DNA from 3 places in the Streptomyces sp. NPDC047043 genome. Region 1 is predicted to be linked to each of the others. Evidence: riboswitches for the same ligand, from Rfam matches in the RefSeq annotation. Region 1 holds a riboswitch; each other region holds the start of a gene.
The links. A riboswitch is a leader RNA that binds a small molecule or an ion and turns the genes downstream of it on or off. The one in region 1 is predicted to bind thiamine pyrophosphate.

Region 2: another riboswitch for thiamine pyrophosphate. It lies ahead of ABZ880_RS33580 (thiamine ABC transporter substrate-binding protein); the one in region 1 lies ahead of thiO (glycine oxidase ThiO).
Region 3: another riboswitch for thiamine pyrophosphate. It lies ahead of thiC (phosphomethylpyrimidine synthase ThiC); the one in region 1 lies ahead of thiO (glycine oxidase ThiO).

What each region holds. Positions count from the first base shown of each region.
Region 1 covers NZ_JBEYVO010000002.1:200,933-211,319, reverse strand. Annotated here, with positions in the region: gene ABZ880_RS04035 (class II 3-deoxy-7-phosphoheptulonate synthase) at 1-688, shown strand, start outside; gene ABZ880_RS04030 ((2Fe-2S)-binding protein) at 833-1,075, shown strand; gene bfr (bacterioferritin) at 1,072-1,551, opposite strand; gene ABZ880_RS04020 (sulfite oxidase-like oxidoreductase) at 1,727-2,374, shown strand; gene ABZ880_RS04015 (DUF4396 domain-containing protein) at 2,397-2,903, opposite strand; gene ABZ880_RS04010 (deoxyribonuclease IV) at 2,979-3,857, opposite strand; gene pknB (Stk1 family PASTA domain-containing Ser/Thr kinase) at 3,924-5,855, opposite strand; gene ABZ880_RS04000 (thiazole synthase) at 5,974-6,768, opposite strand; gene thiS (sulfur carrier protein ThiS) at 6,772-6,972, opposite strand; gene thiO (glycine oxidase ThiO) at 6,969-8,123, opposite strand; TPP riboswitch at 8,121-8,232, opposite strand; gene ABZ880_RS03985 (hypothetical protein) at 8,286-8,630, shown strand; gene ABZ880_RS03980 (FAD-dependent oxidoreductase) at 8,703-9,944, shown strand; gene ABZ880_RS03975 (Rv2175c family DNA-binding protein) at 10,009-10,380, shown strand.
Region 2 covers NZ_JBEYVO010000024.1:89,863-100,249, forward strand. Annotated here, with positions in the region: gene ABZ880_RS33555 (LOG family protein) at 1-512, shown strand, start outside; gene ABZ880_RS33560 (LAETG motif-containing sortase-dependent surface protein) at 673-1,365, shown strand; gene ABZ880_RS33565 (maleylpyruvate isomerase family mycothiol-dependent enzyme) at 1,427-2,224, opposite strand; gene ABZ880_RS33570 (ABC transporter ATP-binding protein) at 2,250-3,269, opposite strand; gene ABZ880_RS33575 (iron ABC transporter permease) at 3,270-4,871, opposite strand; gene ABZ880_RS33580 (thiamine ABC transporter substrate-binding protein) at 4,943-6,019, opposite strand; TPP riboswitch at 6,107-6,212, opposite strand; gene rlmN (23S rRNA (adenine(2503)-C(2))-methyltransferase RlmN) at 6,237-7,343, opposite strand; gene ABZ880_RS33590 (NUDIX domain-containing protein) at 7,370-7,921, opposite strand; gene ABZ880_RS33595 (hypothetical protein) at 7,972-8,466, shown strand; gene ABZ880_RS33600 (SRPBCC family protein) at 8,474-8,923, opposite strand; gene ABZ880_RS33605 (phosphatidate cytidylyltransferase) at 9,046-10,206, opposite strand; gene frr (ribosome recycling factor) at 10,206-10,387, opposite strand, start outside.
Region 3 covers NZ_JBEYVO010000019.1:1,085-11,313, forward strand. Annotated here, with positions in the region: gene hisC (histidinol-phosphate transaminase) at 1-110, opposite strand, end outside; gene ABZ880_RS28090 (LacI family DNA-binding transcriptional regulator) at 532-1,644, shown strand; gene ABZ880_RS28095 (metallophosphoesterase) at 1,846-2,928, shown strand; gene ABZ880_RS28100 (hypothetical protein) at 3,121-3,987, shown strand; gene thiC (phosphomethylpyrimidine synthase ThiC) at 4,123-5,925, opposite strand; TPP riboswitch at 5,918-6,107, opposite strand; gene ABZ880_RS28110 (YibE/F family protein) at 6,179-7,756, shown strand; gene ABZ880_RS28115 (SsgA family sporulation/cell division regulator) at 7,965-8,402, opposite strand; gene ABZ880_RS28120 (IclR family transcriptional regulator C-terminal domain-containing protein) at 8,501-9,244, opposite strand; gene ABZ880_RS28125 (DUF5326 family protein) at 9,653-9,865, opposite strand; gene ABZ880_RS28130 (cupin domain-containing protein) at 10,015-10,229, opposite strand, start outside.

The DNA.
Region 1 (10,387 bases):
CACCGACCCGGAGGAGTTCAAGACCGTCGAGTTCTACTCCTCGCACGAGGCGCTGCTGCTCGACTACGAGTCGGCGCTGACCAGGGTCGACTCGCGCACGGGGCAGCTGTACGACGTCTCCGCGCACATGGTGTGGATCGGCGAGCGCACCCGGCAGCTGGACCACGCGCACATCGAGTTCGCCTCGAAGATCCGCAACCCGATCGGCATCAAGCTCGGCCCGACCACTACGGCCGAGGACGCGCTGCAGTACATCGACCGCCTCGACCCCGACCGCGAGCCGGGCCGGCTGACCTTCATCGTCCGCATGGGCGCCGACAAGGTCCGCGACAAGCTCCCCGAGCTGGTCGAGAAGGTCACCGCCTCCGGCGCCACCGTGGCCTGGGTGACCGACCCGATGCACGGCAACACCTTCGAGGCGGCCTCCGGCCACAAGACCCGCCGCTTCGACGACGTGCTCGACGAGGTCAAGGGCTTCTTCGAGGTCCACAAGGGCCTGGGCACCCACCCGGGCGGCATCCACGTCGAGCTCACCGGTGACGACGTCACCGAGTGCGTGGGCGGCGGCGACGAGATCTTCGTCGACGACCTGCACCAGCGCTACGAGACGGCCTGCGACCCGCGCCTGAACCGCAGCCAGTCGCTCGACCTGGCGTTCCTCGTCGCGGAGATGTACAGGGACCAGTGACAGGGGTGCCTGTTACAGGGACGTGAATGGGGCGCGGATCACATACGATCCGCGCCCCGCTCCACTTTTGCGACTCCTGAGCGACGGGTAAGGTTAGGTTAGCCTCACCGATCAACGGGGATGGCACCACGATCCCGCCGGGAGGTGAACCGCGTGTTCGTCTGCAGTTGCTTCGGCATCACAGAGCAGCAGGTCAAAAAGCACGCGGAGGACGGTGCCTGCACGCCCCGGCAGATAGCGTCGGCCTGCAAGGCGGGCACGGACTGCGGTTCGTGTGTACGCCGTATTCAGGCGCTGCTCGGCAGGGGCGCGTGCCCGCGTCGGGAGCTGGCCGATCAGGGCAAGCCGGCGCTCTCGGAGATCGCGGACCTCGAGGAAGCCGCCTAGCTCTCCGGCTGCTCGATCAGCTGGGCGATGTACAGCGCCTCGCCGAGCTTCTCGACCAGTTCCAGCTGTGTGTCGAGGTAGTCGATGTGGTGCTCCTCGTCCTCGAGGATCGACTCGAAGATGTTCGCCGACGTGATGTCGCCCTTGGCCCGCATCACCTCGACGCCCCGCTTGAGACGGTCGATCGCCTCGACCTCGATCTGCCGGTCCGCCTCGAACATCTCCTTGACCGTCTGCCCCACGCGCACATGGAAGAGCCGCTGGTAGTTCGGCAGCCCCTCGAGGAAGAGGATCCGGTCGGTGAGCACCTCGGCGTGCTTCATCTCGTCGAACGACTCGTGCCGGGTGTACTTCGCGAGCTTCGTCCAGCCGAAGTTCTCCTGCATCTTCGCGTGCAGGAAGTACTGGTTGATCGCGGTCAGCTCACCGGTGAGCTGCTCGTTGAGGAATTCGATGACCTCGGGGTCGCCCTGCATCGCAGAGGCTCCTTCCAACGCGGGGGAACTGGCAGGTTGCGCCGCATGATTGCACTGGCGACGAAGATCGTCCAGTAAGTCTTCACTTAGTAAGTAAGTGCATGCTTAGTCGTAGTTGCCCCGATTTGGAAAGGGGCGGTCAAGCGCACTGTTCCCGGTCTGTCAGGATGGAGTCATGGGTCAGCCGGTGGAGCGTGAATCGGGAGAACGCGATTCGGGAGGAGCAGCTCAGCCCGAGCTTCCGCCGGGGCAGCGGCTGCAGCGCGGCTGGCCGGTCACGCACTACGGACCCGTCCCCAAGTTCCGTCCGGAGCGCTGGGAGTTCAGGGTCTTCGGCGCCACCGCGGACGGCGAGAAGCACTGCTGGACCCATGAGGAGTTCGCAGCCCTGCCGTACACCACCGTCGTCGCCGACCTGCACTGCGTCACGAAGTTCAGCATGCTCGGCGCCGAATGGGGCGGCATTCCGGCCCGTACGATCCTCGAGATCGCGCCGCCCGCGCCCGCCGTCACCCATGTGATGGTGTGGGCCGAGTACGGATTCAGCTCCAACCTCCGCCTTGCGGACTTCGCCTCCGAGCGGACCATCTTCGCCACCCACAAGGACGGCGAGCTGCTGACGGCGGAACACGGATTCCCGCTGCGCCTCGTCGTTCCCCATCTGTACGCCTGGAAGGGCCCCAAGTGGGTGCGCGGCGTGGAGTACATGACCGCCGACCGCCGCGGCTTCTGGGAGGAGCGCGGCTACCACAACGTCGGCGACCCGTGGAAGGAACAGCGCTACTCCTACCAGGAGGAGCCCGGGGACGGTCCCGAGCTCTGACTCCCGGCGTCCTGCGGGTGTCTCAGTGGTACTGGTGCACCACCGCGTGGCCCTTGCCGCGCCCGATCATCCACTTGTTGACCGGCACGGTGACCACGAAGGCGATCACGAGCGAGAGCGCGAGCGAGATCCAGAACAGCGCGTCCATCAGCTCCGCGTCCATCGCGTCCGGCCACACGACGATCACGCCGTTGTCGATCAGCTCCATCACGGCGATGGACAGCGTGTCCGCGGCCAGCGCCACCCGGAAGGCCGCACGGAAACCGAGGCCGGCCTTCAGCACCCCACGCAGGGTGAGCGAGTAGCCGAAGAAGAACGCGAGGACGATCGCCAGGACCGTCGTCGGGACGTTGCCCCAGCCCAGCGCGGTGCCGATCACCATGCCGAGCACCTCGCCGATGGCGCACCCGGTGAGGCAGTGGAGCGTGGCCTGGGCGGCCGTGCTCCAGGTCGCGGCCGCCGGGTGATGGTGTGCGTGTGTCTGATGTGCCTGTGCCTGTGTCTGGTGTGCGTGTGCCTCGTGCTGCATGACTGCCCCCAATGCCGGTAACGGTTCCTGCACCGAGCAGGAACCGTATACCCCCTAGGGGTATTCCGGAACGGGCTAGGAATCGCGCAGTTTTTTCAGCCGCTCCACGTCCGCCGCATGCCCCTCCTTGCCGCCGGGCGTCTCGATGACGAGCGGTACGCCCTCGGTCGCGGGGTGGGTCATCAGCGCCCGGAACGGGTCCTCGCCGATGTGACCTGCGCCGATGTTCTCGTGCCGGTCCTTGTGCGCGCCGACCACGTCCTTGGAGTCGTTGGCGTGGATCAGCTTCAGCCGGCCCTCGCCGACCGTGTCCACCAGCAGATCGAGGGTCTGGTGCATGCCGCTCGGCCCGGTCAGGTCGTGCCCGGCCGCGAAGATGTGGCAGGTGTCCAGGCAGACGCCCAGCTTCGGATGGGCGTCCAGCGCCTCGAAGTACGGCCCGAAGTCCCAGGTCCGCGAGCAGAGCGAGGCGCCCTGCCCGGCCGTCGACTCCAGCAGCAGGAACGGGTCGTCGTCGTGGGTCAGCTCGTCGAGCAGCGGCAGCATGTACTGCCGTACCTGCTTCAGGGCCACGGACCGCTCCCGGCCGCCGGTCGCGCTGCCGGTGTGCACCACCACGCCGAGCGCCCCGATCTCCCGCCCGCGGCGCAGCGAGTGCCGCAGCGACTCCACCGACTTCTCCACGGTCGCCTCGGTGTGCGAGCCGAAGTTGATCAGATACGGGGCATGGACGTACGCCGGAATCGACTCGGCCTCGCACACCGCGCGGAACTCCTCGTCCTGCCGCGGATTGCCGGCGGGCGTGGCCCAGCCGCGCGGGTTGGCGACGAAGACCTGCACGGTCTCGGCCTTCAGGTCGTGGGCGTAGGACAGGCCGACGGAGTGGAGGCCGCCGGCCACGGGGACGTGGCCGCCGACGGGGTTGCGGGAGGGGGCAAGGTGCTGGCTCTTCACCCGTTCAGGGTGTCATGCGGTACGACCTGCTCCGGCACCGGATCTCGGGTCGAGCGCCCGCGCGGATCACCGGATCTTGATGGTGATCGTCGACCCCTTGGGCGCCGTCTCCCCGCCCTCCACGGACTGGCTCTTGACCGTGTCGCCGAACAGGCCCAGCAGACCGCGGTCCTCGTCCACCTGGAAGCCGGCGTCCTCCAGCGCATTCTTCGCGTCGTCCACGCTGTCGCCGGTGACGTCCGGGACCTCGACCATCTCCGGGCCCTTGGACAGGGTCAGTGTGACCGTGTCGCCGTCGGCGGCCTGGCTGTCGCCCTCGGGTGTCTGCTGGGCGACCTGGCCCTTGTCGTACTCCGAGTTGACCCGCTCGGCGGCGACGTTCACCTTCAGGCCTGCGTCCTCCAGGTCGGCCTTCGCGTCCTCCAGGTCCTCGCCGGTGACGTCCGGGACGTCCACCGGGCTGCCCTTGCTGACGTTCAGTGCGATCGCCGAGCCGCCGCGCCGCGTGGTGCCCGCCTCGGGGTCCGTGGAGATCACGAAGCCCTTGGGCACGTCGTCGCTGAACTCACGGGTGATCATGCCCGGTTCGAGGCCGGCCCCCTTCAGCTGGGTCCGTGCCTTGTCCAGGCGGTAGCCCTTCAGGTCGGGCACCTTCACCGTCTGCGGGCCGTCGGAGATGGTGAGCGACACCGAGGCGTTGTCGCGGATACGGGAGCCGGGCGCCGGGTCCGAGGTGATGACCGTGCCGCGCTTCACCGTGTCGCTGTAGGCGTGCTTGACCGACCCGAGGTCAAGACCGGCCTTCTGCAGCTGCTGCGTGGCCTGCGTCTGGGTCTTCGCCAGCACCGGCGGGACCTTGGTGAACTGGCCGGAGTTGATGTACCACACGCCCGTGCCGACACCGAGGATCAGCAGCACGGCGGCGACGATCGCGAGCGGACCGCGCCGGGAGCGCGCACCGCGCCGCCGCGGGGGCGGTGGCGGGGGTGACTCCAGCCGGCTGGTGCGGTGCAGCGCGGGCTCCGGCTCGTCCTCGTTGACCGGCAGCAGCCGCGGCAGCGTCAGCGCGCGCGGGATGACGCTCGTACGGTCCTCGGAGATGTCCAGGTGCTCCGGCGCGAGCGCCTGCGGCGGCATCGCGTCCAGCTGGTCGGCGCTGAGCGCGGCACGCGCCTCGCGGGCCTGCGCGAGCAGCGCCACCGCGTCGTACGGACGGATGTCGGGGGTGCGCGCGGTGGCCGTGGCGACCAGCTCGTCCAGCTCGTACGGCAGCCCCGGCACGGCGCCCGACGGGGGCGGGACGTCCTCGTGGATGTGCTTGTACAGGACGGTGGCGGGGGAGTCCCCGGCGTGCGGCCGGTCGCCGGTCAGCATCTCGTAGAGGACGACACCGCACGCGTACACGTCGACCCGGGGATCGGCCGTGCCGTGCTCGATCTGCTCCGGCGCGAGGTAGGAGACCGTGCCGAGGACGGTGTCGGTCGTGCTGGTGACCGTGTCCACGGAACGTACGAGGCCGAAGTCGGCGACCTTGACCCGGCCGTCGTCCCCTATCAGCACGTTCTCCGGCTTCATGTCCCGGTGCACGAACCCGGCGCGGTGCGCGGCGCCCAGCGCGGCGAGCACCGGCTCGAGGATGTCCAGGGCGGCGCGCGGCTGCAGCGCCCCGCGCTCGCGCAGCACGTCACGCAGGGTGCACCCGGCGACGTACTCCATGGCGAGATAGACGTACGACCCGTCGGTGCCCTGGTCGAAGACCTGCACCACGTTCGGGTGCGCGAGGCGCGCGACCGACTTGGCCTCCCGGATGAACCGCTCGACGAAGGAGCCGTCGGCCGCAAGCGTCGGGTGCATCACCTTGAGCGCGAGCACGCGGTCGAGGCGGGTGTCCAGGGCCCGGTAGACCGTGGCCATCCCGCCGACCGCGATCCGCGCGTCCACGCGATAGCGCCCGTCGAGCACCTGCCCGACCAGAGGGTCCTGAAGGGTCGTATCCACGCAGGTGAGTGTACGAGCCGCGACTGACAGGGCCGTTGGTTCCTGCGGGATCGGGGCGGTACTGCAGCCGAGCTGTGACGGACGTCGCACCGACTTCCGGATCTTTTCGAACGTCCGTTCAGAACGCGGGGCGCTCGGGATCCAGGTGCGCGCGCCCCTCGTGGGGCGAGGACGCCTCGGCGAAGTGGCGGCGAGGGATGCGGCCCGCCCGGAACGCCAGCCGGCCCGCGTCCACCGCGTGCTTCATGGCCTCGGCCATCAGCTGCGGCTCCTGCGCCCGCGTCACGGCCGAGGCGAGCATCACACCCGCGCACCCCAGCTCCATGGCGAGCGCCGCGTCCGACGCCGTACCGGCACCCGCGTCCAGAATCACCGGCACGCGCGCGTGCTCGGTGATCAGCTGGAAGTTGTGCGGATTGCGGATGCCGAGCCCGGAGCCGATCGGCGAGCCCAGCGGCATGATCGCCGCACAGCCGACGTCCTCCAGCTTGCGCGCCAGCACGGGGTCGTCGTTCGTGTACGGCAGCACGGTGAAGCCGTCGTCGACCAGGGTCTCGGCGGCGTCCAGCAGCTCGATCGGGTCGGGCAGAAGGGTGCGCTCGTCGGCGATGACCTCGAGCTTGATCAGGTCGGTGCCGAGGGCCTCGCGGGCGAGACGGGCGGTGAGCACGGCTTCTCCTGCGGTGAAGCAGCCGGCCGTGTTCGGCAGCACCTGGATGCCGAGCTTCTCCAGGACGGACAGAACGGAACCGTGCACCGAGGGGTCCACGCGCCGCATCGCGACCGTGGTCAGCTCGGTGCCGGAGGCGATGAGCGCCCGCTCCAGCACCTCGAGGCTGGGGGCACCGCCGGTGCCCATGATCAGGCGGGACGTGAAGGACGTACCGCCGATGACAAGGGGGTCGTCGGCCATGGTTCAGCCTCCTTGGACGGCGGTGAGGACCTCGACGCGGTCCCCGTCGGTCAGGGACGTCGACGGCCACTGCGCGCGCGGGACGACGGTTTCGTTCAGGGCGGCGGCCACTCCGGAGGGGGCCGGGGTCAGCGTGTGCACGACGGTGTCGAGAGCCGTGCCGGGGGCGAACTCCCGGGGCTCTCCGTTGACGGAGATGTTCATGCGGGCTGCTCCACGCGCGCGAAGCGCTTCGGGGTGAACGGGCGGGCCTCGTCCGGGAGTTCACCGGTGGCCAGGGCATGCGCCATGGCGTCGCCGGTGACCGGCGTGAGCAGCACACCGTTGCGGTAGTGGCCGGTGGCCAGCAGCAGGCCGGGCAGTTCCGTCGGGCCGAGCAGCGGGGCGTTGTCGGGGGAGCCGGGGCGCAGGCCCGCGCGTGTCTCCGTCAGGGGCAGTTCGGTGATCCCGGGGACGAGTTCGTGCGCGTCGCGCAGCAGCTCGTACACCCCGCCCGCGGTGACCGTGGTGTCCCAGCCCAGCTCCTCGCTGGTCGCGCCGATCACCAGCTCGCCGTTCTCGCGCGGCACCAGGTAGACATGGCTGCCGCGTACGACGGCGCGCACGGTGCGGCTCAGGAAGGGCGCGAACCGCTGCGGCACGGTCAGCCGCAGCACCTGCCCCTTCACCGGTCGCACGGGTGGCAGTGCATCGTGCGGGACGCCCGGCAGCCGCCCGCTGAGGCTGCCCGCGGCCAGCACCACCTGGCCCGCGCCCAGCTCGGCGCCGTCCGCCGTGGTGACACCGGCTGCCCGGTCCCGTACGACGTGGAAACGCTCGGCCCACACCCGGTGGAAGACGACGCCGGCCCGCTCGCACGCGGCCACGAGCGCGCGCGCCAGGCGACGCGGGTCGATCTGGTGGTCGCCGTCGACCCTGAGCCCCCCGCGCACGCCCGGCGCGAGCATCGGCTCCAGGCGCCGGCAGTCGCGCCCCGACAGCCACTCGGACTCCAGGCCCGACTGCCGCTGCAGGGCGTGCAGTTCGCGCAGGTGGGCGCGGTCGTCGGCATCCAGCGCGACGGCGAGCGTGCCGCACCGGCGGTAGCCGAGGTCGAGCCCGGTGACCTCGGTGAGCTCGGCCGCGAAGTCCGGGTAGCGGCGGGCCGAGGCGAGATTCAGGCCGAGCAGGGTCTGCTCGCCGTAGTGCAGCTCGGTGACCGCGGCCAGCATCCCGGCGGCCACCTGGGCGGCCCCGCCGCCCGGTTCGGGGTCCACGACGGCCGCGGCGAACCCGCGCTGCGCGGCGCGCCAGGCCGTGACCAGGCCGATGATTCCGCCCCCGATGACGAGGACGTCTGACGTACGTGACGACATGGGCGTCCAGCCCCTCCCTTCGCCGGCATGACCCGGATCAGGTTCGTACGGTCGGAGGCCGCCAGCCTCCCTCTCAGCCCGGTGCGTCCGGGCTCCCGCGAGTGCTTGTACGTTGGCCACCCTAGCCCGACCCCCGACGCCTCTGTAAGGGAGCCTCCTGTCATGCCCCGCTCGCTGGACGGCCTCGTCCTCGCGCCCGTCGCCGACCAGGCCCCAGGTCAGGTGGGTACCCGTACCCGCTTCACGTACCACGAGAAGGACGGCGAGATCTGGGCCGAGTACGCGGGCGGCGACGTCGTACGCGGGCATCTGGTGGGTACTCGGTCGGGTGACCGGCTGGACTTCCGGTATGTGCAGCTCAAGCACGACGGGACGACGTCCTCGGGGCACTGCGTGTCGACGGTGGTGGAGCTGCCGGACGGACGCGTGAGGCTGGAGGAGACCTGGGAGTGGGAGTCGCAGCCGGGCAGCGGGACGAGCGTGGTGGAGCAGGTCGCCGACGCCTGAGCCGGCCCTTGTGCAGCAGGTCACGGCGCACGACTCCTGACTGACAATTTGTCAGTTGTCTATGGTGATCAGGTGAGCGAGCAGACACGGGAAGCGAGCACGTCACCGGGGCGGCGCGTGGTCGTCGTCGGCGCGGGAATGGCCGGTGTGCAGACCGCCGTCGCCCTGCGCGAACAGGGCTTCACCGGCACCGTCACCCTGATCGGCGCCGAGCCCCACCAGCCGTACGACCGGCCGCCGCTGTCCAAGGCCGTCCTGCTCGGCAAGTCCGAGGGCTCCGCCTTCGACGTCGACTTCGAGTCGCTCGGCATCGAGCTGCAGCTGGGGCGCGAGGCACTGGGCGTGCGCCCCGGCGAGCACGAACTGGACACCGAGGCCGGGCCCGTCCCGTACGACGTCCTGGTCCTCGCCACCGGCGCCGAACCGATCCGGCTGCCCGGCGCCGAGGGCGTGCCCGGCGTGCATCTGCTGCGCACCCTGGACGACGCCGAGCGGCTGCGGCCCGTGCTCGCCCGGCAGCACGACATCGTGGTCGTCGGCGCGGGCTGGATCGGCGCCGAGTTCGCCACCGCCGCGCGCGAGGCGGGCTGCACGGTGACGGTCGTCGAGGCCGCCGACCGGCCGCTCGCGGGCGCACTGCCCGCCGAGGTGGCGGCGCCGATGACCGGCTGGTACGCCGACGCCGGCGCCTCGCTGCGGACACACGCGCGCGTGGAGCGCGTCGAACCCGGCGAGGTCGTCCTCGACGACGGCGCCCGGCTGCCCGCGGGCGCGGTCGTGGTCGGCATCGGCGCGCGCCCCGCCACGGCCTGGCTCGCCGACTCCGGCATCGACCTCGGGGCGCACCGCGAGGTCGTGGCCGACGACCACCTGCGCACCTCGGCACCGGACGTGTACGCCGTCGGCGACTGCGCATCCTTCCCTTCGGGAAGGTATGGCGAGCGCCTGCTGGTCCACCACTGGGACAACGCCCTCCAGGGCCCGCGCACGGTCGCCGCGAACATCATCGGCGAGGCCACCGATGAGCCCCTCGCGGTCTACGACCCCGTCCCCTACTTCTGGTCCGAGCAGTTCGGCCGCTTCGTCCAGTACGCCGGCCACCACACCTCCGCCGACACGACCCTGTGGCGCGGCGACCCCTCCGGCCCCGCCTGGTCCGTCTGCTGGCTCCGTGAGAACCGCCTCGTCGCCCTGCTGGCGGTGGGCCGCCCGCGGGACCTGGCGCAGGGCAGGCGCCTGATCGAGGCGGGCACGCCGATGGATCCGGCGCTGCTGGCCGATCCGGCACGGCCCTTGAAGGCGGCCACGGCGTAGCGCGAAAGCGCAGGTCGGGCCCTCCCGGCTTCCGACTGTCAGTGCGGGATGGCAGGCTTGTTCCGTGACCGAGATTGACGCAAAGATCGATGCTCTCGTCCCCGCCTGGCTCACCCTCCCCGACATCGCAGAGATGCTCGATGTCGAGGTGACGCGTGTGCGGCAGCTGGTCAAGGAGGGCCAGCTCATCGCCGTACGCCGCGGCGAGAACCGCGCGCTGCACGTCCCCGCCGCCTTCATCGACGGGGCCGAGCAGAAGGTCGTCAAGGGCCTGACCGGGACCCTGACGCTCCTGCGGGACGACGGCTTCTCCGACGAAGAGATGCTGGAGTGGCTCTTCACCCCCGACGACAGCCTGCCCGGCACCCCCGCGCAGGCGCTCAGCGAGAATCGCGGCACGGAGGTGAAGCGCCGGGCCCAGGCGCTCGCCGTCTGATCCGAAC
Region 2 (10,387 bases), on a different contig from region 1:
GCGCGTACGCGGCGCCGTACGACGACGCCATGCTGGAAGAAGCCTGCGAACTCCTCGCCGGGGCACCGTCGTTCACCCCGTCGATCACCGCGTGGGCGCAGGCCGCCTTCGAGGTGCGCAGCCGCTGGCCGAAGGGCAACCACTCGATCGGCATCCCCACCTGGTTCTACGGCCACGAGCCGCCGAACCCCTTCGCCTCGCACATCGCCAAGTACTTCGCCAACGCCACCCGCGAGGACGGCCTGCTGGCCCGCTCGAACGCCGGCGTGGTGTTCCTGCCGGGCGCCGCCGGCACCGTACAGGAGATCTTCGACAACGCGACGCCCAACTATTACGAGTCACGGGGCGAGCCGACGCCCATGGTCCTCGTCGACCGGGAGCACTGGACGCGGAAGCTGCCCACGTGGCCCCTCTTGCAGGCTCTCGCCCGGGAACGGTCGATGGAGTCCCGTATCGCCCTCGTTGACCGGATCGAGGAGGCTCCGGAGGCGTTGAAACGTCTCGGGAGTTAATAAGAGCGTAAAGCCAACCCTCCTGCTGGGCAGACGGATTGACACTCCTTATGGAACGCTTATAAACCTGTGAGACTCCTGGGGACGGTGATGCCTCACCACACCGTCGCCACAGTTCACCGACAACCCCCCGCAGTTGTGCATCCCGTGAAGGGCAAACGTGTCCATAACTCGCCGCACCGCACGTCGTTCCGTGCAGATCCTCGGCGTTGCCGCCGCCTCCTCCGCGCTCGCCCTGAGCGCCGCGGGCAGCGCGCTCGCCTGCAACATCAACGAGTTCTCCGCCGAAGCCAAGTGCGACGGCAGCAAGGGCGTCATCACCGTCACCGACAAGGACCCCTCGGGTACGCCGGCGACGATCACCGTGTTCCTCGAGAGCAACGGCGCCGACGCCAAGCAGATCGGTGAGCAGGACGTCACCGGTTCCCGTGAGGGCGTCACCGTCACTTTCGACGAGGACTGGTCGCCGAACGCCGAGTACCGCGTCCACGTCGCGGCCGGCAAGGACAAGGACCACCTGATCGTCGACAAGGACATCACGCCGAACCTGACGACCCCGTCCGAGGGCTGCTCGAAGGACGAGTCGACCCCGCCGGCCACCCCGTCGCCGTCGGAGTCCGCCTCGACCCCCGCCGAGGAGTCCCCGACCCCGTCGGCCTCGGAGAGCAGCTCCGCCCCGGCGAGCACCTCGAGCAACGCGCCGTCCCCGGCGGCCGGTGACTCGAACCTCGCCGAGACCGGTGCGAACTCCAACACGGGTCTGATCGCCGGTATCGCGGGCGCGCTGGTCGTCGTGGGCGGCGGCGCCGTCTTCTTCGGCATGCGCCGTCGCGGGGCGAACAGCGGCCGCTGACGCCTCACTCGGCAACACCTGTGGCCCGTCCCCGTATCCCCGGGGGACGGGCCGCAGTCGTTCACCCGAAGGTCGCCCGCTCCAGCCAGAACTCCAGCAGCTCCCGCTCGCCCAGGACCTCCAAATCCGCGCTGTCCAGCGGCAGTCGGCGGTAGAAGGCGAGGAGCACTGAGGTGAGGGGCCCGCGCAGGGCGACGGTCGCCTTCTCGTGACCGCGGCGCCAGACCACGCCGTCCTCGGTGAGCTCGACCAGCCACTCGGCGTTCAGTTCGGGGCCGGTGTCGGTGGCGTGCAGATGGATGCTGCGGCCGGGGCCACGCAGTTCCCCCTCCGCCTCGTGCGGGTAGTTCCGCTGCGCCCATTGCACGAGCTGCAGCCATTCGTCGACGGCATCGGCGGCCACCTCGGGCGCGACGTCGTACGGCATCCCGGCGGCGAGCACGGCGTCCGCACGGTGGACGGTGATCTCGTGGGTCACACGGCGGGCCCAGAAGCCGGAGTTGAGCGTCCCGGCCCACCCCCACACCTTGGCGTCCGGCCCGGCCTCCCGCAGCGTGCCGACGATCATCTCGCCGGTCTCGGCGAGCCAGGCGTCCAGCGCGGCGGCGTCACCGCGGGCCGCGGGGCCCTCGTGCAGCGGGACCTGCTCGTCGGGGATGTTCTCCTCCGCCCGCGTCCGCACGAGCAGCTCCACCCAGCGCAGGGCGCCGCCCATGTGCCGTACGAGCTGTTCGAGGGACCAGTCGGGGCAGGTCGGCACGGTGGCGGACAGGTCCGCACCGGAGCTGACCACCGCCCTCAACTGCTCCGTCTGACGGGCGATTTCGTCGCAGTAACGGTCGTACGCGAGGACTGTCATGCCTCGCACCCTATGAACGAACCGATCAGCCCAGCACGACAATTTCGGCCGCGTCGAACTCCACTCCGACCGCGTCCCCGATCCGCGGGGCGTCCCGCAGCGCACACGCCGCCTCCAGCCGCGGCGCGCCCTCGGGCTGCAGATGTACGGCGACATGGGTGCCCTTGAAGGTGCGTGCGGCGACCGTGCAGCGCAGGCCCTCGTCGGCGGGGACGAGCCGGACCCCGGCGGGCCGCACGAGGAGCGTGCGGGTGCCCTGAGGGGCGCCCTCGGGCACCGGTACCTTGCCCCAGGGCGTGTCCGCGGCCTCCCCGCTCACCGTCGCCTCGACCACGTTGTCGAAGCCGAGGAAGCGGGCCACGAACTCGTCCGCGGGCCGCTGCCACACCTCGAGCGGCGTACCGGACTGGGCGATCCGCCCGTCCCGCATCACCACGACCCGGTCGGCGAGCGCGAAGGCCTCGCCCTGGTCGTGCGTCACGGCGAGCACCGTCGTACCCAACTGCCCGAAGAGTCCCCGGAGTTCGACGACGAGCCGTTCCCGAAGCGAACGGTCGAGCTGGCCGAGCGGCTCGTCGAGCATCAGCAGCCGGGGCCGGGGCGCGAGCGCGCGGGCCAGCGCCACGCGTTGCTGCTCACCGCCGGAGAGCGCGGCGACGGCCCGGCGGGCGGCACCCGGCAGCCCGACTAGGTCCAGCAACTCCCGTACGCGCTCCGCTTGCCGAGGGCGCGACGTCCCGTGCATCCGCAGCCCGAAGGCGACGTTCCCGCCCACGTCCCGCTGCGGGAACAGCTGATGGTCCTGGAACATCAGCCCGACCCCGCGCTTGTGCGCGGGCACGCCGGCCTGGTCCCGCCCGTCCAGCAACACCCGCCCGCCGTCCAGGGGCTGGAGCCCGGCGACCGCCCGCAGCAGCGTCGACTTGCCGCTGCCGCTCGGCCCCAGCACGCAGACCACCTCGTGCTCGGCGACACCGAGGCCGACGGCGTCGAGCACGGCCCGCCCGCCGAACCGCACGGTGGCGTCCTCAAGGCTCAGCAGCATCTAGAACTCCCCGGTCCGGTCGGTACGGAGCCGCTCGAGCACCAGCAGCGCCACCGCGCACACCACCATCAGAATCGTCGAAAGGGCCATCGCCTGGCCGTAGTTGAGATCACCCGGCCGACCCAGCAGCCGCGCCACCGCAACCGGCAGCGTGGGGTTGTCGGGCCGCGCGATGAACACGGTCGCCCCGAACTCCCCCAGCGACACCGCGAACGCGAACCCGGCGGCGACCAGCAGCGCCCGCCGCACCATCGGCAGGTCGACCTCCCGCCACACCCGCCACGGCGACGCCCCGAGCACGGCCGCCGCCTCCCTGAGCCGCGCGTCCACGGCCCGCAGCACGGGCAGCATGGTCCGTACGACGAAGGGGACGCCCACCAGCGCCTGCGCGAGCGGCACCAGGATCCACGAACTCCTCAGGTCCAGCGGCGGCTTGTCCAGCGCGATGAGGAACCCGAAGCCGACCGTCACCGCGGAGACGCCGAGCGGCAGCATCAGCAGCGCGTCGAAGCCGCGGACCAGCCGTCCCGCGTCCCGGCGGGTGAGGGCCGCGGCGGCCAGACCGCCGATCACCACGGCAATGGCGGTCGCGGCGAGGGCGTACTGGAGCGAGTTGCCGATGGCCTCGATCGGCGGCACGAGGAAGGTCCCGCCGTCGTCGTTGGTGAGGGCCCGGTAGTAGCCGAAGTCAGGTGCGTCCAGGGACCGTTGCACCAGCACGGCGAGCGGCAGGACGAGCAGCACGAGGACGGTGACGAGGACACCGGCCAGCAGGCCCCATTCCCGCGCCCCGCGCGGCCGCCGGGCCGTGACGTTCGCGTCCACCAGCCGCAGGGCGGTCTCCCGCCGCCGTACGGTCCGGGCGTGCACGGCGAGGATCGCGCCGACCGCCACGAACTGGACGATGGTGAGGACCGCGGCCGTGGAGAGGTCGAAGATCTCGGACGTCTGCCGGTAGATCTCGACCTCCAGCGTCGAGAACGTCGGCCCGCCGAGGATCTGCACCACGCCGAACGAGGTGAAGGTGAAGAGGAAGACCATCAGCGCGGCGGCGGCCACGGCGGGCGCGAGGGCGGGCAGGGTCACCTTCCGCCAGGCCTCGAGCGGCGATGCGCCCAGCATCCGCGCCGCCTCCTCCTGCCGCGGGTCGAGCTGGCTCCAGAGCCCGCCGACGGTCCGTACGACGACGGCGTAGTTGAAGAAGACGTGGGCCAGCAGGATGGCCCAGACGGTGGTGTCGAGCCGTACGCCCCACAACTCGTCGAGCAGTCCCCCGCGCCCGACGAGCGCCAGAAAAGCCGTACCGACGACGACGGTCGGCAGCACGAACGGAACGGTGACGACGGCCCGCAGCACCTGCTTGCCGGGGAATTCGAAGCGCGCGCAGACATACGCGCCGGGGAGCGCGATCAGCAGCGTGAGCGCGGTGGAGGCGAGCGCCTGCCAGGTGGTGAACCACAGCACGTGCCGGATGTCGGACTGCGTGACGACGTCCACGATCCGCCCGAACTGCCAGGCACCGCCCACCTTGAGCCCGCGCGCCACGATCGCGGCGACGGGCCAGGCGAAGAAGACACCGAAGAACGCGACGGGCACCGCCATGAGCCCGAGCCGCGTCGCGTTCCCCGAACGCCGTTCGCGGACGGCTGTTTCGGGTGCTTCGGCTGCTTCGGCTACTTCAGTACGAGTGACGTCCACGACTTGACCCACTGGTCACGGTTGGCGGCGATCTTGTCGGGCGCCATGGTCTCGGGGTCCTTGGCCTGCGGCCCGTACTTCACGAACTCCGGCGGCACCTGGGCGGCCTCCCGCACCGGGTAGACGAACATGTTCAGCGGCATGTCGTCCTGGAACTCCTTGGTGAGCAGGAAGTCGATGAACGCCTTGCCCCCCTTGCTGTTCTTGGCGTTGCTGAGCAGCCCGGCGTACTCGACCTGCCGGAAGCAGGTCCCGTACGACACCCCGGTCGGCGCGGTCTTGGGCTTCGGGTCGCCGTAGATGACCTCGGCGGGCGGCGAGGAGGCGTAGGAGACGACGAGCGGCCGGTCGGCCTTGGCCTTCTTGCCGCCCGCGGACCCGGAGAACTCCTCGTTGTAGGCCTGCTCCCAGCCGTCGACGACCTTCACGCCGTTGGCCTTGAGCTTCTTCCAGTAGCCCTGCCAGCCGTCGTCGCCGTACTCGGCGGCGCTGCCGAGCAGGAAGCCGAGGCCGGGCGAGGAGGTGGCGGCGTTCTCGGTGACGAGGAGATTCTTGTACGCGGGCTTGATCAGGTCGTCGAAGGACTGCGGCGGGGTCAGCTTGTGCTTGCTGAAGTACGCCTTGTCGTAGTTGACGCAGATGTCTCCGGAATCGATCGGCGTGACCCGGTGCCTGGCCTGGTCGACCCGGTACTGCGGCAGGACCAGATCGGTGCCCTTCGCCTCGTACGACTGGAAGAGCCCGTTGTCGAGCGCCCGCGACAGCAGGGTGTTGTCGACGCCGAAGAAGACGTCGCCCTGCGGGTTGTCCTTGGTGAGGATGGCCTTGTTGACGGCCTGCCCGGCGTCGCCGTCCTTGAGGACGTGGACCTTGTAGCCGGACTGCTTCTCGAAGTCCGCAAGGACGCTCTTCGAGACGGCCCACGAGTCGTGGCTGACGAGAGTGACGGTCTTGGAGTCGCCGGAGCCCTCGCTGCCGGACGACGACCCGCACGCGGACAGCGTGATCAGGCCAAGGCCGACGGCCGCGGCCACGAACGTCTTGGTGTGCACTGAATTCCTCCTGGGTGACCAGGAAGAGACGCGGCCCTGCCCGGGACCGCCGGAGAATTCCGCCGGCTCCCGGGCAGGGCGCAACAGCTTGAGTGATGACCGAACTTCCTACCCAGAATGACCTGGGCAAGGTTCAGAGGGTCTGCGGACTCTCCCGCACTCTCAGCGCTGTGGCGCTCCCCTGTCGGAATATGAAGATGTACGTACGGGCTTCAGGTTACCGCTCGGTGGCCGCGAGCTGACCGCAGGCCCCGTCGATCTCCTGACCACGCGTGTCCCGGACGGTCACCGGCACCCCGTGCGCCGCGATGGCCTCGACGAACGCCTTCTCGTCCTCGGGCCGCGAGGCCGTCCACTTGGAGCCGGGCGTCGGGTTGAGCGGGATGAGATTGACATGCACGGGCTTGCCGCGCAGCAGCCGCCCGAGCCGGTCACCGCGCCAGGCCTGGTCGTTGATGTCGCGAATAAGCGCGTACTCGATCGAAAGTCGGCGCCCGGACTTCTCCACGTACTCGAACCCGGCGTCGAGCACCTCGCGCACCTTCCACCGCGTGTTGACGGGGACGAGGGTGTCGCGCAGCTCGTCGTCGGGTGCGTGCAGCGAGATGGCGAGCCGGCACTTGAAGCCCTCGTCGGCGAACCGGTGGATCGCGGGCACCAGCCCGACGGTCGACACCGTGATGCCACGCTGCGAGAGCCCGAGTCCGTCCGGCGCGGGGTCGGTGAGCGAGCGGATGGCCGTGACGACCCGCTTGTAGTTCGCGAGGGGCTCGCCCATGCCCATGAACACGATGTTGGACAGCCGGGCCGGCCCGCCCGGGACCTCCCCGTCCCGCAGCGCCCGCATCCCGTCGACGATCTGGTGCACGATCTCGGCGGAGGACAGATTCCGGTCCAGCCCCGCCTGCCCGGTGGCGCAGAACGGGCAGTTCATCCCGCACCCCGCCTGCGAGCTGATGCACATGGTCACCCGGTCCGGGTAGCGCATGAGCACCGACTCGACGAGCGTCCCGTCGAACAGCCGCCACAGCGTCTTGCGGGTGGTGCCCTCGTCGGTCGACAGATGCCGCACGACGGTCATCAGCTCGGGCAGCAGCGCCTCGCGCAGCTTCTCCCGCGAACCGGCAGGGATGTCGGTCCACTCCACCGGGTCGTGCGCATACCGCGCGAAGTAGTGCTGCGAGAGCTGCTTGGCACGAAACGGCTTCTCCCCGATCTCGGACATGACGTCCTTACGCTCGGCAGGCGTGAGATCGGCAAGATGCCGCGGCGGCTTCTTGGCTCCGCGGGGGGCGACGAAAGTGAGTTCTCCGGGCTTAGGCATGGCTGTACCAGTGTCGCAGATCGCCGCTAATGCCATTCCCAGTGGTGAGTGAGCACCGCCGCATCGCTGCCCGACGCCTCATCGGTGGCGAATGCCGAGGTGGGAAGGCCGGAGACGTCCGCCGCGACCGTGTGCAGGAGGTACCGCGTCGGCAGACCCGGATAGGACGGCGAGTCGACCTGCTCGACGGTGGTGGAGACCGGCTCGGCGGAGACCTTCACGTAACGCGCCTCCACCCGAAGCTCTTCGGCCACGCACCGAAGCGCCCCGGCGACAGCCGTCTCCCCCGGCTTCAGCTTCTCCGTGGGCGGGGAGTTCCTCTCGCGTACGGCCCCGGTGGCCATGAGCTGTCCGACCTCGGTCAGCTGCTTGCCGTCCGCTTCGATCCGCACGCTGACCACGGCGACCTGCCGCAGCGGCGGGTCCTCCGACAGCCATGACTCGCCGGACGCGATCTCCCGCCACAGGCTCGTGACCGGCTTGCTGCCGTCACGGCCCCACGCGTCGTACGGGATTCCGTGCCGGGTCAGCCATTCCTGGAGTTCGCTCAGGCTGCCCACGCGGACCGGCTCGTGCATCAAGGCCCCCCTCGGTGACGGTGTAGCGGGCTACACCACGGATCCGGGTGATGGTTCCCTCGTGGCCGCACCCGCACGCCGGGATCGTGGTCGGCACAGGGCACAGCGCCACCAGAGCCTTCCAGAAGGGACCGTCCATGGCCGCCGACCGCCGACGCCGCCGCCGTACCACCACTCTCGTCACCGCCGCGGCAGCCGCCGCGCTGACCGCCGGACTCGTCACTGGCTGCGACCCCGGCGACGTGGACAACTCGCTGGACTGCGTGCAGAACTACGACACCATCGCCGACAGCCTGAGGGCGATCCACGAGGCCGGGCAGGCCGCGGCGAGCGACCCCTCGCGGACCGACGAGTCCATCGACACGATCGAGAAGAACCTCGACAAGATCGATGCCAAGTCGGACGACAGCAAGGTCGACCAGGCGGTGAAGAACCTGAACCAAGCCGTCGCCGACTACAACAAGGCCGTCCTGAACGGCGAGAACCCGGACTCCGCCGAGATCGACAAGGCGGCCGACGAGCTGAAGGACGTCTGCACCTCGTAGCGGCCGGCTAGGCGGTGGTGTGCTCCAGCTTGTCCTTGAGCAGCTGCTCGTTGCGCGGCATCTCCTTGCGGACCTGGGGGCGGACGACGAGGGGCAGCAGGACCTTGCCGAGGCCGTGTCCCTCGAAGTCGAGCTCCATGGTCACGCGGGCACGGCGGCCGTCGTCGATGGGCTCCACCTCACCGTGGAAGTTGCCCCTGATGGGACCGTCGATGCCGCGCAGCCCCCAGCTGTGCGGCGGGTCGTACTCGGTGAACTCCATGGTCATCGGCATCTCGCGGCGCCCGACCCGCCGGGTGACCCGGACTCGGGAACCGGTGTGGAGCGGACCCTCGTCGAGCAGCTCCGCGGAGACCGCGCTCAGCTGCCACTCCGGCAGGTGGGCGGGGTCGATCACATACGCGTACACGTCTTCCGCGGTGCGGTCGACGTCGATCGATTCTCGGATGACTGACATGGCGTGACCCCCTTGGGAGGCTTACACCGGAATCGTCCCACTCGCCCGACCGGCGCGCCATCGCCCAAGAACGCGAGGAGCCCCCGCCCTCGAGAGGGCAGGGGCTCACAGGCGTACGTACGTCAGCCCGACCCGACGAACAGCACCAGCAGCAGCCACACGACCGGCGCCGTCGGCAGCAGCGAGTCCAAGCGGTCCATGATCCCGCCGTGCCCCGGGAGCAGCGTGCCCATGTCCTTGATGCCGAGGTCACGCTTGATCATCGACTCGCCGAGGTCGCCCAGCGTGGCGCTGGCCGCGACCGCGAGGCCGAGGAGCAGTCCCTGCCACCAGGAGCCGTCGTCGATCAGGAACTGCATGCACAGCGCGCCCGCCACCATCGCGAACGTCACCGCACCGAGCAGGCCCTCGCGGGTCTTGCCGGGGCTGATGCGCGGGGCGAGCTTGTGCTTGCCGAAGCGCCAGCCGACGGCGTACGCGCCGGTGTCGCTGACCACGGTGAGCAGCAGGAACGTCAGCACGCGCCAGGGGCCGTCGTCGGCCGTCAGCATCAGCGCCACGAAGGTCGCCAGGAACGGCACGTAGAACGCCGCGAAGACGCCCGCCGTGACGTCCTTGAGGTAGCCCTCGGGCGGCTCCGTCATGCGCCATACGAGCACTGCCAGCGCCGTGAGCGCCATCGCGACCCACGCGCCCTCGGCGCCGCGGACGTACCCGGCGACGACCATCGCCGCACCGCCGAGCGCCAGCGGGACCAGGGGCGCCTTGATGCCCTTGCGCTCCTGGAGCCGGCTGGTCAGCTCCCACAGACCCACCACGACGGCGACGGCGACCACACCGACGAAGACGGCCTTGACGACGAACAACGACGCGATGATCACCACGCCGAGACCGACACCCACTCCTATGGCCGCACCCAGGTCGCGCCCCGCGCTCTTCTTCTGCGGCGGGGGCGCCGGCTGTGGGGCGTCGGGCATGGGCTCCGGATTCTGCGGCACCGCCCCGTGGGGCTGCGCCTGCGGCGTGTCGTAGGTCTGCGCCTGCGGCGTGTCGTCGCGGAACAAGGGGCCGCTCAGCCGAGCAGCCCCCCGGTCGTCATCCTGGTCTCCGCCATACGCGGGTACGTCGGGCACGATGGGCATGGGGCGAGTCTGCTGCGCCTCAGGCGCATCGTACGCGGGACCCGCCGGGGCAGCCCCCGGGACAGGTCCCTGCGCGGTGGGCCCCCAGTACCCGGCCTGCGATCCGGTGTGTGGCGGCGCTCCCCAGGAAGAGTCGTTCATCAGACCTCGAGCAGCTCCGCTTCCTTGTGCTTCAGGAGCTCGTCGACCTGCGCCACGTACTTGTGGGTGGAGTCGTCGAGCTCCTTCTCGGCGCGGCGGCCCTCGTCCTCGCCGACCTCGCCGTCCTTGATCAGCTTGTCGATGGCGTCCTTGGCCTTGCGGCGCACGGAACGGATGGACA
Region 3 (10,229 bases), on a different contig from region 1:
TTGGAGGACAGCTTGTAGGCCACCGGGCCACCGGCCGCGGCGGGCTTGCCCGGCTTGTAGGTGGGGATACCCTCCAGCTCGGCGCGCAGCTTGGGGCTCGTCTCGCTCACCGCAGTCCTCCTCGTGACCACCACCGGCTTCCAATACTGCTCACCTTATGAGGATTCGGCGCCGCTGCGTACAGCTGAGGGCAGACCTCCTCTGCCGGGGAGCTTCACCCCACCCGTCACACGCGCATCAGGGGCATCACGCACCAAGGCAGACGAATCGGGGGGCGCGATCACATATATCTGCGCGCCGGTGGCTCACGCCCTGGCGCGCATCACCCGTCCAGGTGAGTTGAGACCTCTTCGAAACATCGGACACTTGGCAGGCTCATGCGTGCCGACAAGTCACGTAGCACCATTGGATCGTTCAACTGACTTTGTTTCAAAGGTAGTTGACGATAAATGACCATGCAGAAACGTGCCTGTCAACGCGTGCATATGCGTCCGCCCTACCCCACTGCATGAGCCCTACTATCGGCTCGCCATGACAGCAGCAGGGAAGCACCAGGTGAGCCGCGCGGAAACCTCACGCCGAGGCAGCCGGCCGGGCCGGGCGGGCATCAGAGACGTGGCCGCCGCCGCCGGAGTCTCCATCACAACCGTCTCCGATGCCCTCAACGGCAAGGGCCGGCTCCCGGACGCCACCCGACGCCATGTCCGCGAGGTCGCCGACCGGCTGGGCTATCGCCCGTCGGCGGCGGCCCGAACCCTCCGTACCGGCAAGTCCGGCCTCATCGGCCTGACCGTGACGACGTACGGGGATGAACCTTTCACCTTCACCGAGTTCGCGTATTTCGCGGAGATGGCGCGCGCCGCCACCTCGGCCGCGCTCGCCCGCGGTTACGCCCTCGTGATCCTCCCCGCGACCTCGCGCCACGACGTGTGGTCGAACGTCGCACTGGACGGCACGGTGGTCATCGACCCCTCCGACCAGGACCCGGTGGTCAGCGAACTGGTCCGGCAGGGTTTACCGGTCGTCTCCGACGGCCGCCCGGCCGGCTCGCTCCCGGTCACCGCGTGGGTCGACAACGACCACGAGGCCGCCGTACTCGGCATCCTCGATCACCTGGCCGACGCAGGCGCCCGCCGCATCGGCCTGCTCACGGGGACGACGACGGACACGTACACCCATCTGTCGACCACGGCGTACCTGCGCTGGTGCGAACGCGTCGGCCAGGACCCGGTGTACGAGGCCTACCCGGCGCACGACCCGTGCGCGGGCGCCGTCGCCGCCGACCGGCTGCTCGCCCGGCCCGACCGGCCCGACGCCGTCTACGGACTGTTCGACCCGAACGGCACCGACCTGCTCGCCGCCGCCCGCCGCTACGGTCTGCGCGTACCGGACGACCTGCTTCTTGTGTGCTGCAGCGAGTCCACCGTGTACGCGAACACCGAACCGCCCATCACCACGCTCTCACTGAAGCCGCGCCGGATCGGCACGGCCGTGGTCCAGCTCCTCATCGACGCCATCGAGGGGGTCGAATCGGACCAACCGGTCGAGCAGGTGATACCGACGGAGCTGATCGTGCGCACCTCGTCCCAGCGGCGTCCGCCGCGCACGACGGTCAGCCCTCCCCGATCACCCGAAGAGGAATAGAACAAGCGCTGTCAGCAGGCGGTCGAAGCCCTGCCCAATCGGGGCGAATGCCGCGGTGAACAGGACTCTTGCTCCGATTCACCACCCCTGGGTCATCACATGGCGCGATCCGCATTCCTATGATGGGCCCACGACACCGCGGGCCGCTGCGACCAGGCAGTCCGACGCGGTGCAGATGCGGCGCGATGGTGGAGGGGTCTGATGACTCAGGGGGCCGGTCAGGGACCCGAGGTGGAGCGGACGGCGACGTTGCGCGACTTCCGGGTACCTGCGTACGTCCACGAGACCGGTCCGTACGGCCACAGCACGCTCCCCGGCGACGTCGCCAGACCCTTGGACGGGTCGGCAGACGTCCCGGAGGGATACACACCGACGCAGCGCGACCTGCCCGTCATCAACCGCGGTGACACGCTTCAGGTGAGCGTCGACCCCGCGTCCCTGGCGGCCCCTCAGCAAGGAGAGGGCGCGGGTGCGCTGTACGTCGTCGGAGACGTGCACGGCTATCTCGACGAGCTGGTGGCCGCCCTCCAGCAGCAGGGCCTCATCGACGCCGCCGGGAACTGGAGCGCGGGCACCTCCCGGCTGTGGTTCCTCGGCGACTTCACCGACCGCGGTCCCGACGGCATCGGCGTCATCGACCTCGTGATGCGGCTGTCCGCGGAGGCCGCCGCGGCCGGCGGCTACTGCAAGGCCCTCATGGGCAACCACGAGCTGCTGCTGCTCGGCGCCAAGCGGTTCGGCGACACCCCCGTCAACTCCGGTGCGGGCACTGCCACCTTCCAGGCGGCCTGGCTGCTCAACGGCGGCCAGAAGACCGACATGGACCGCCTCCAGGACCACCACCTCCAGTGGATGGCCCGCCTCGACGCCGTCGAAGAGGTCGACGGCTATCTGCTCGTCCACTCCGACACCACCGCCTACCTCGACTACGGCGACTCGATCGAGGCGGTCAACGACACGGTCCGCGAAACGCTCACGCGCAACGACGCGGACGAGTGCTGGGACATGTTCCGCAAGTTCACCAAGCGGTTCTCCTTCCGCGACGAGGGTGGTGCAGACGCCGTACGCTCCCTGCTGAATACGTACGGCGGCGCCCGCATCGTTCACGGTCACAGCCCCATTCCGTATCTGCTGGGCGAAGTCGGCTCCGAGGACGGCGAGGACAGCGCGGGGCCCGTGGTCGAAGGGCCGCACGTCTACGCCGATGGTCTGGCCATCGCCATGGACGGCGGAGTGACCATGGCCGGAAAACTGCTGGTCCAGCAACTTCCCCTGGATATCTGAACGTTCACAGGGCAGGCGACCCCCACGGAGGAATCGCGATAAACGGCGCAGGCCAGGGCCCAATTTCCGGAAACCCCCTGTCACCGCGTGCCGTCACCGCTCTACCATCGGCTTATCCGTAGCAGGCTCCCCTCCGTTTCTGCCCGACGGCTCGTTGTCATGCGAGCCCCAAGCCCTACGGAGCATCGGGGGATGCACATGAACAGCGTTCCGCAGCACCTGCTGAGCGAGGACCGCCAGGAGTACGAGCGGGTCCTCGATGAGGCGCTGCGCTCCGCCCCAAACCGCCCGGAACTGGCCGCTGTAGGTCAGCGGCTCAACCCCGAACAGCTGCGCACCATGGCGCTGAACGCCACCGCACTCATAACGGTGGCCGCGGCGACCGAGTACCAGCACTACGTGAAGGTCCGCGAGGAACTGCGCCAGCCGGCGTCGTCCACCCCGCCGTCCACCCGTGAATCCGGCTCCGCGGAGTCGGGTGCGGGCGCGATGGGGCTCGCCACCACCCTCGGCGAGGCAGCCGAGCCCGCCGGTGCGGGCGCCGTCGCCGTCGCCGCCGTCCTCACCCCCGTCCTGGCCGGCACGGCCGCGGTGATCTTCCTGCTCGTCGGCTACATCATCAAGTCGCTCGACTCCAAGCAGGTGTTCGGCAAGACCATGATCACCGCCGGATGGGTGTTCGGCGCGATGACCGCGGCCGCGATCCTCGTCGCCGCCGTCGGGCTGCTGCTCACCGCCCTGCGCAACAGGCCCTCGCTCGAAGCAGGGCCGTACGGGGAGTTGAGCGGGGAGGTCGCCCGAGCCAGGGAAGCCTGGCGCGAGGCGCTTCTGGAACGCGGCGTCCTGCCGTTCCTCCGGGAGGCACTCGCCGACCCCGGCGCCGCGGCGGTACTGCACAGCACGACACCGCCGGCGCCGAGCCGCATCCCGCACCTCGGCTACAACCGCCCGGGCTTCAGCAGCCCGGACGACGGCCCGGCCCCCGGCCCGCGCCCGAGCTTCACGAGCCCGGACTACACCAGCCCGGACTTCGGAGGCCCGGAACACCAGCCGGAGTAACGCTCGGCTTGCGCCCTCCGCAACAGGGAGGCCCGTGAGGGTCCGCCGGGGGAGCGCAAGTCGAACACCCGGGTCCGCGCCGCCTCCCCGAGTCCAGGACGGTTCGGGGGCGCGAGCCCTCTCGGCTGCCCTGGGTCAGTTCGCGATGGGCAGGTACACCCTGTTGCCGGCCGCCGCGAACTCCTTCGACTTCTGGGCCATGCCCTCCTCGATCTCCTGCTGGCTCCCGCCGTGCTCACGGCGGATGTCGTGGGAGATCTTCATCGAGCAGAACTTCGGCCCGCACATCGAGCAGAAGTGGGCGGTCTTGGCCGGCTCCGCGGGGAGCGTCTCGTCGTGGAACTCCCGTGCCGTGTCCGGGTCCAGGGCGAGGTTGAACTGGTCCTCCCACCGGAACTCGAAGCGGGCGTCGGACAGCGCGTCGTCCCACTCCTGAGCACCGGGGTGCCCCTTGGCGAGGTCGGCCGCGTGGGCGGCGATCTTGTAGGTGATGACGCCGGTCTTGACGTCGTCCCGGTTGGGCAGGCCCAGGTGCTCCTTGGGCGTGACGTAGCAGAGCATCGCCGTGCCCCACCAGGCGATCATCGCGGCGCCGATGCCGGAGGTGATGTGGTCGTACGCGGGCGCGACGTCCGTCGTCAGCGGGCCGAGCGTATAGAACGGAGCTTCATCGCAGATCTCCTGCTGAAGGTCGATGTTCTCCTTGATCTTGTGCATCGGGACGTGTCCCGGGCCCTCGATCATGGTCTGTACGTTGAAACGCTTGGCGATCGTGTTGAGTTCCCCGAGAGTCCTCAACTCCGCGAACTGCGCCTCGTCGTTGGCGTCCGCGATCGAACCCGGCCTGAGGCCGTCGCCCAGCGAGTACGTGACGTCGTAGGCGGCGAGGATCTCGCAGAGTTCCTCGAAGTTCTCGTACAGGAACGACTCCTTGTGGTGCGCGAGGCACCACGCCGCCATGATCGAGCCGCCGCGCGAGACGATGCCGGTCTTGCGGTTCGCGGTGAGCGGGACGAACGGCAGGCGGACGCCTGCGTGGACGGTCATGTAGTCCACGCCCTGCTCGGCCTGCTCGATGACCGTGTCCTTGTAGATCTCCCAGGTCAGCTCCTCGGCGCGGCCGTCGACCTTCTCGAGTGCCTGATAGAGCGGCACCGTCCCGATGGGGACGGGGGAGTTGCGCAGCACCCACTCGCGGGTGGTGTGGATGTTGCGGCCGGTGGACAGGTCCATGACCGTGTCGGCACCCCAGCGGGTGGCCCAGGTCATCTTCTCGACCTCCTCCTCGATGGAGGAAGTGACCGCGGAGTTGCCGATGTTGGCGTTGACCTTCACCAGGAACCGCTTGCCGATGATCATCGGCTCGATCTCCGGGTGGTTGACGTTCGCCGGCAGCACCGCGCGCCCTGCCGCGATCTCCTCGCGGACCACCTCGGGGGACACGTTCTCGCGGACGGCCACGAACTCCATCTCGGGCGTGATCTCACCGCGGCGCGCGTACGCGAGCTGCGTGACCGCCTTGCCGTCGCGGCTCCGGCGCGGCTGGCGCGGCCGCCCCGGGAAGACCGCGTCGAGGTTGCGCAGACCACCTCGCGGCGAGGTGTGCTTGATCCCGTCGTCCTCGGGACGGACGGGGCGGCCCGCGTACTCCTCGGTGTCGCCGCGAGCGATGATCCAGTTCTCCCGCAGCGGGGCGAGCCCCCTGCGGACGTCGGTGTCGACGAGCGGATCGGTGTACGGGCCCGACGTGTCGTACAGCGTCACCGACTGCCCGTTGGTGAGGTGCACCTGACGGACAGGCACGTGCAGATCGGGGCGTGAACCCTCGACATACGCCTTGTGCCAGCCGATGGACTTCCCGGCCTCCTGGGACTTTTCACCCGCGATGGGCTGTTCGTCCTGGCTGGAGGCAGGCGTGCGTGCGTCCTTGTTGGTCATGAGACCTACTCCCTACGCCGGCATTACCCGGTAACAGGTTCGGCGGTCGACGCAGCGGTTTCCGTCTGCCGACGTTTCGTGGGGAACATCACTCGACTTCGGTGATGTTCCACGTGAAACATCGCTGGGACGGAGGTCAGCGCCCTCTCAGCCCGGTGCTCCGAGCTCCCGCGTGTGCAAAGGTGCCTCCACGCTAGCGTCAATTCGGGCGCGGTGAACAGGGGGCCCCTGTCGTTCTTGCGATGATCGGGCGGTGACCACGACACATCAGCCCCCGTACCCACCACCGGAGCCGCCCCGCCGGCCCGGCTACGGCAACGGCCCCGGACACGGCAACGGCCGTGCCGACAGCCGCAGATACGGCGGCGATTTCGACGGCACACACGATCACGATTCGGGACAGCACTACGAGTCCGGACACAGGCATGGATCCGACCACGGTCACGGGCCCCGGTCGGACGGCGGACACGAGCACGATCACGGCGACCATGGACACGGTCCCGACCCCGGCTCTGGCGGCGGGCACGGGCACAGTCACAGCCACGGTCCGGCGGCTCCGGTCTCCAAGCACCTGCGCAAGGTCATCGCGGCGATCCTCATCCCGTTCGCCGCGGCCGTCGTGGTCGGGCTCGCGGTGCTGTGGCCCGGTGGCGCTCCGCCGCACGAGCGCACCGGAGTGGGCTTCGACCGGCAGACCCAGCAGGCGACCGTCACCAAGGTCGCGAGCGTGAGCTGCAAGTCGGTCAACGCCTCGGGCGAGACCCCGACCGGCGACACCTCCACCGCCGAAGGCTCCTCCGCGAAGCAGGAGGCGAACGGCACCTGCAAGAAGGCGACGATCCGCGTCGACACCGGCAAGGACAAGGGCCGTACCTTCACCGAGATCGTGCAGCCCGACCAGTCACGGCAACTGCACGAGGGTGAGAAGGTCGTGGTCGCCTACGAACCCTCGGCGCCCAAGGACCTGCAGTACTCGGTCACCGACGTGAGCCGCAGGTTCCCGATGGCACTGCTCGCCGGTATCTTCGCGCTCGCCGTCGTGGTGGTGGGCCGGATGCGTGGCGTCATGGCGCTGGTCGCGCTCGCCATCAGCTTCCTGGTGCTCACCTTCTTCATCCTGCCCGCAGTTCTGCAGGGCTCGAATCCGCTGCTCGTGGCGGTGATCGGGTCGAGCGCCATCATGCTGATCGCCCTCTATATGTGCCACGGGCTGTCTGCCCGTACGTCTGTGGCCGTGCTGGGCACGCTGCTCTCGCTGGTGCTGATCGGCTTCCTGGGGTCGGGGTTCATCGGCTGGGCCGCCCTCACCGGCAACACGGACGACAACACCGGTCTGATCCATGGCCTGTATCCGTCGATCGACATGAGCGGTCTGCTGCTCGCGGGCGTCATCATCGGCTCGCTCGGTGTCCTCGACGACGTCACGGTCACACAGACGTCGGCCGTCTGGGAGCTGCACGAGGCCAATCCGTCGATGGGCTGGCGGGGACTGTACCGGGCGGGCATCCGCATCGGCCGCGACCACATCGCGTCCGTCGTCAACACGCTGGTCCTCGCCTATGCGGGCGCCGCGCTGCCGTTGCTGCTGCTGTTCTCCATCGCGCAGAGCAGCGTGGGGGCGGTCGCCAACAGCGAGTTGGTCGCGGAGGAGATCGTGCGCACCCTGGTGGGCTCGATCGGCCTGGTCGCCTCCGTGCCGGTCACAACGCTGCTCGCGGCGCTGGTGGTCGCGGCCGACCGTCCGGGGCCCGAGCAGGCCGCTGCGGTGCCCGTCACGGCGCCGGCTCAGGCTCAGACGCGCACGGGGCACGGCCGCCGCCGCAAGCGCTGAGGCGAACGGCACGTGCGCCGCCGGGGCGCGCGAGTGGAAGCGGTCCGACAACTGCCGCCCGGGCAACCGAAAAAGGCGTCCGACGGCCGCCCAGACACCCGAGAAGAGGGTCCGGTGGCCGCCCGGCCGGCCCGCGGAGAAGCGTTACTGCACACCCCCGCGCCCGCGCTGAAGCGTTCCACCGACTTCTCGCCATGCCGCTGCCGTTTCAGCCCGCGCTCTGCTCCTCCGCCAGGATGCGGTCCAGCGCCTCGTCGAGGTGGGCGTCGAAGTCCGCGAGGGAGCCCTCCTGACCGAGCGGCACCAGCTTGTCGGTGCGGTCGAGGAAGGCGATGAGCGGCGCCGTCGAAGAGCGGAACAGCGCCTGGTCGCAGCCGACCTGAAGCCGGATCAGGACCTCGCCCAGCGAGTCGGGTTCGGCGGGCGAGACCCGTACATCGCCCTCTCCGCACGGCCTGCCGACCCCGTCGATCAGCAGCTCGCGACCGAACGCCCAGGTCACCGGGGCATCACCGGGGAGATGGAAGGTCAGCCGTACGGCATAGGGATCGCAGGTCTCGTAACGCAGTTCCACCGGGATGCGGAAGGAGAGCTCCTCGGAGACGAGGAAGCTCATCATGACCTCTGCCTGTACGGACTCGCGCATCGCCTACCCCGTCATTGTGAAGCCGACTGGCTGGGAATGATCCCTGACACTGGTGGCATCTTGCTGAACGTACACGGGAGATCACAAGGAGTGAGTTTTCAGATACTGATAGAGATCGCGAGCGATCCCAGCAGTCGTCCCACTTCGCTCTGCAACTGCTGGGCCGCGGAAAGCAGCCGATCGGCCTGATGAGAAGGCAGTGAAATGGCCATCGTCGCGGCCGTGGTGCCCACGGTGATCGGAATCGCCGCGCACACCGTCCCCAGCGCGTACTCCTGCCGCTCCGTGACCGGTTCCATGCGCCGCATCCGATCCAGCCGACGGAGCATGGTGTGGTTGTCACGCACCGTGTACGGGGTGATGGACTGCACGGGGTACCGGTCGAGGTGGTCGCGGCGGGCCTCGTCGTCCAGCTGGGACAGCAGGCACTGCCCGATCGCGTGTGCGTGCGCCGTCTCGCGGAAGTCGGCCCACTCCTCGACCGCCGGGTTGCCCGGGGTGTCGGAGACACACCTGACGTCGATCTCGCCGTCCCGGTACAGGGCGTAGTACACGGGCACTCCGATCGCGTCCCGCCAGTGGGCGAGTGCGTCGACGATCACGCTGCGACGTTTCTGCTCGGCTCCGTTGCTGCTCAGCCGCACTGCGGCTTCACCGAGGAAGAACAGCCCCTTGTCTCGATGCAGATAGCCCTCGTGCACGAGGGTGCGCAGCAGGTGGTACGCCGTGGGGAGGGCCAGTCCGGTCTCGCGGGCCAGCTGTTTTGCAGGGGCTCCGTGTTCATGTCCGGCGACGCATTCCAGGAGGCGCATGGCCCGCTGGACGGATCCGATGAGCGTCACGGCCTGTGCCGGTGCGGCCGGGTGCGTCGGTGCCTGGTGTGCGGTCCGCTGCGAGGGCGCCCGAGGTGCCGGTGCTGCCGTCGCACACTCCTGCGTCGAGGGACCCGGTTGCTCGGGGGGCCGGATGCGGCGTCCCGTGGGCGGGACTTCGGCCCGGACCGGGGATGGAGGTACGCCGGGATCCGTGAGTGCGGTGTCTACCGTGGCCAAGGGTCACTCCCGAAGCGCGAGGGGGCAGCCCGTGCTGGGGGAACACGGGAGGGGGTGTACGCCGCTCGCGGGGTCGTCCCCGCGTCGAATTCCGGACTCTAACCGCCCACCACCGCCTGGGGACGACCTGCCCGGAAAACTTCCCTCGCGCGAGGGAACCGGTGATTCCTGTTACCGATCACCGGTGTCCCAGGGCCCTCACCAGTCGCTGCGTGACGAGGAGCTCGACATGAACTTCCGTACGACGTAGATCAGTCCGCCGACCAGTGCCACGAAGACCAGCACCTTGAAGAGCAGTCCGATGACGAAACCGACGACGCTCGCTATCAGCCCGCCGAACACGACCAGGGCGATGACCGGCACCGCGATCCACTTCACCCACCACGGCAGTCCCGCGAAGATTTCTCCCATTGCCCTAGTCCTTACCTCTCCGCCCGACTGCTGTGCAGGGGCCCGTTGATGTCCTGCACTCGATGCTAGGGCCGGGAGGGGGCCCGGCGGGGGCCTCGCACCCCTTGTCCTCCCCTGATCGATCCCCTAGGGAACCCCGAGGCGGCGGCTCAGCTTTCCGGCGGAGAGAACACCACGAGCACCCGCAGGTCCTCGCTGATGTGGTGGAACTTGTGGGCGACACCGGCCGGCACGTAGATCACGCTTCCGCGCGCCACCTGGGTGGTCTCCAGGCCGACGGTGATCGCGGCGCGGCCGCTCACAACGAAGTAGACCTCGTCCTGGTTGTGAGGCTTCTGTGGATCATGCTCGCCGGCATTGAGCG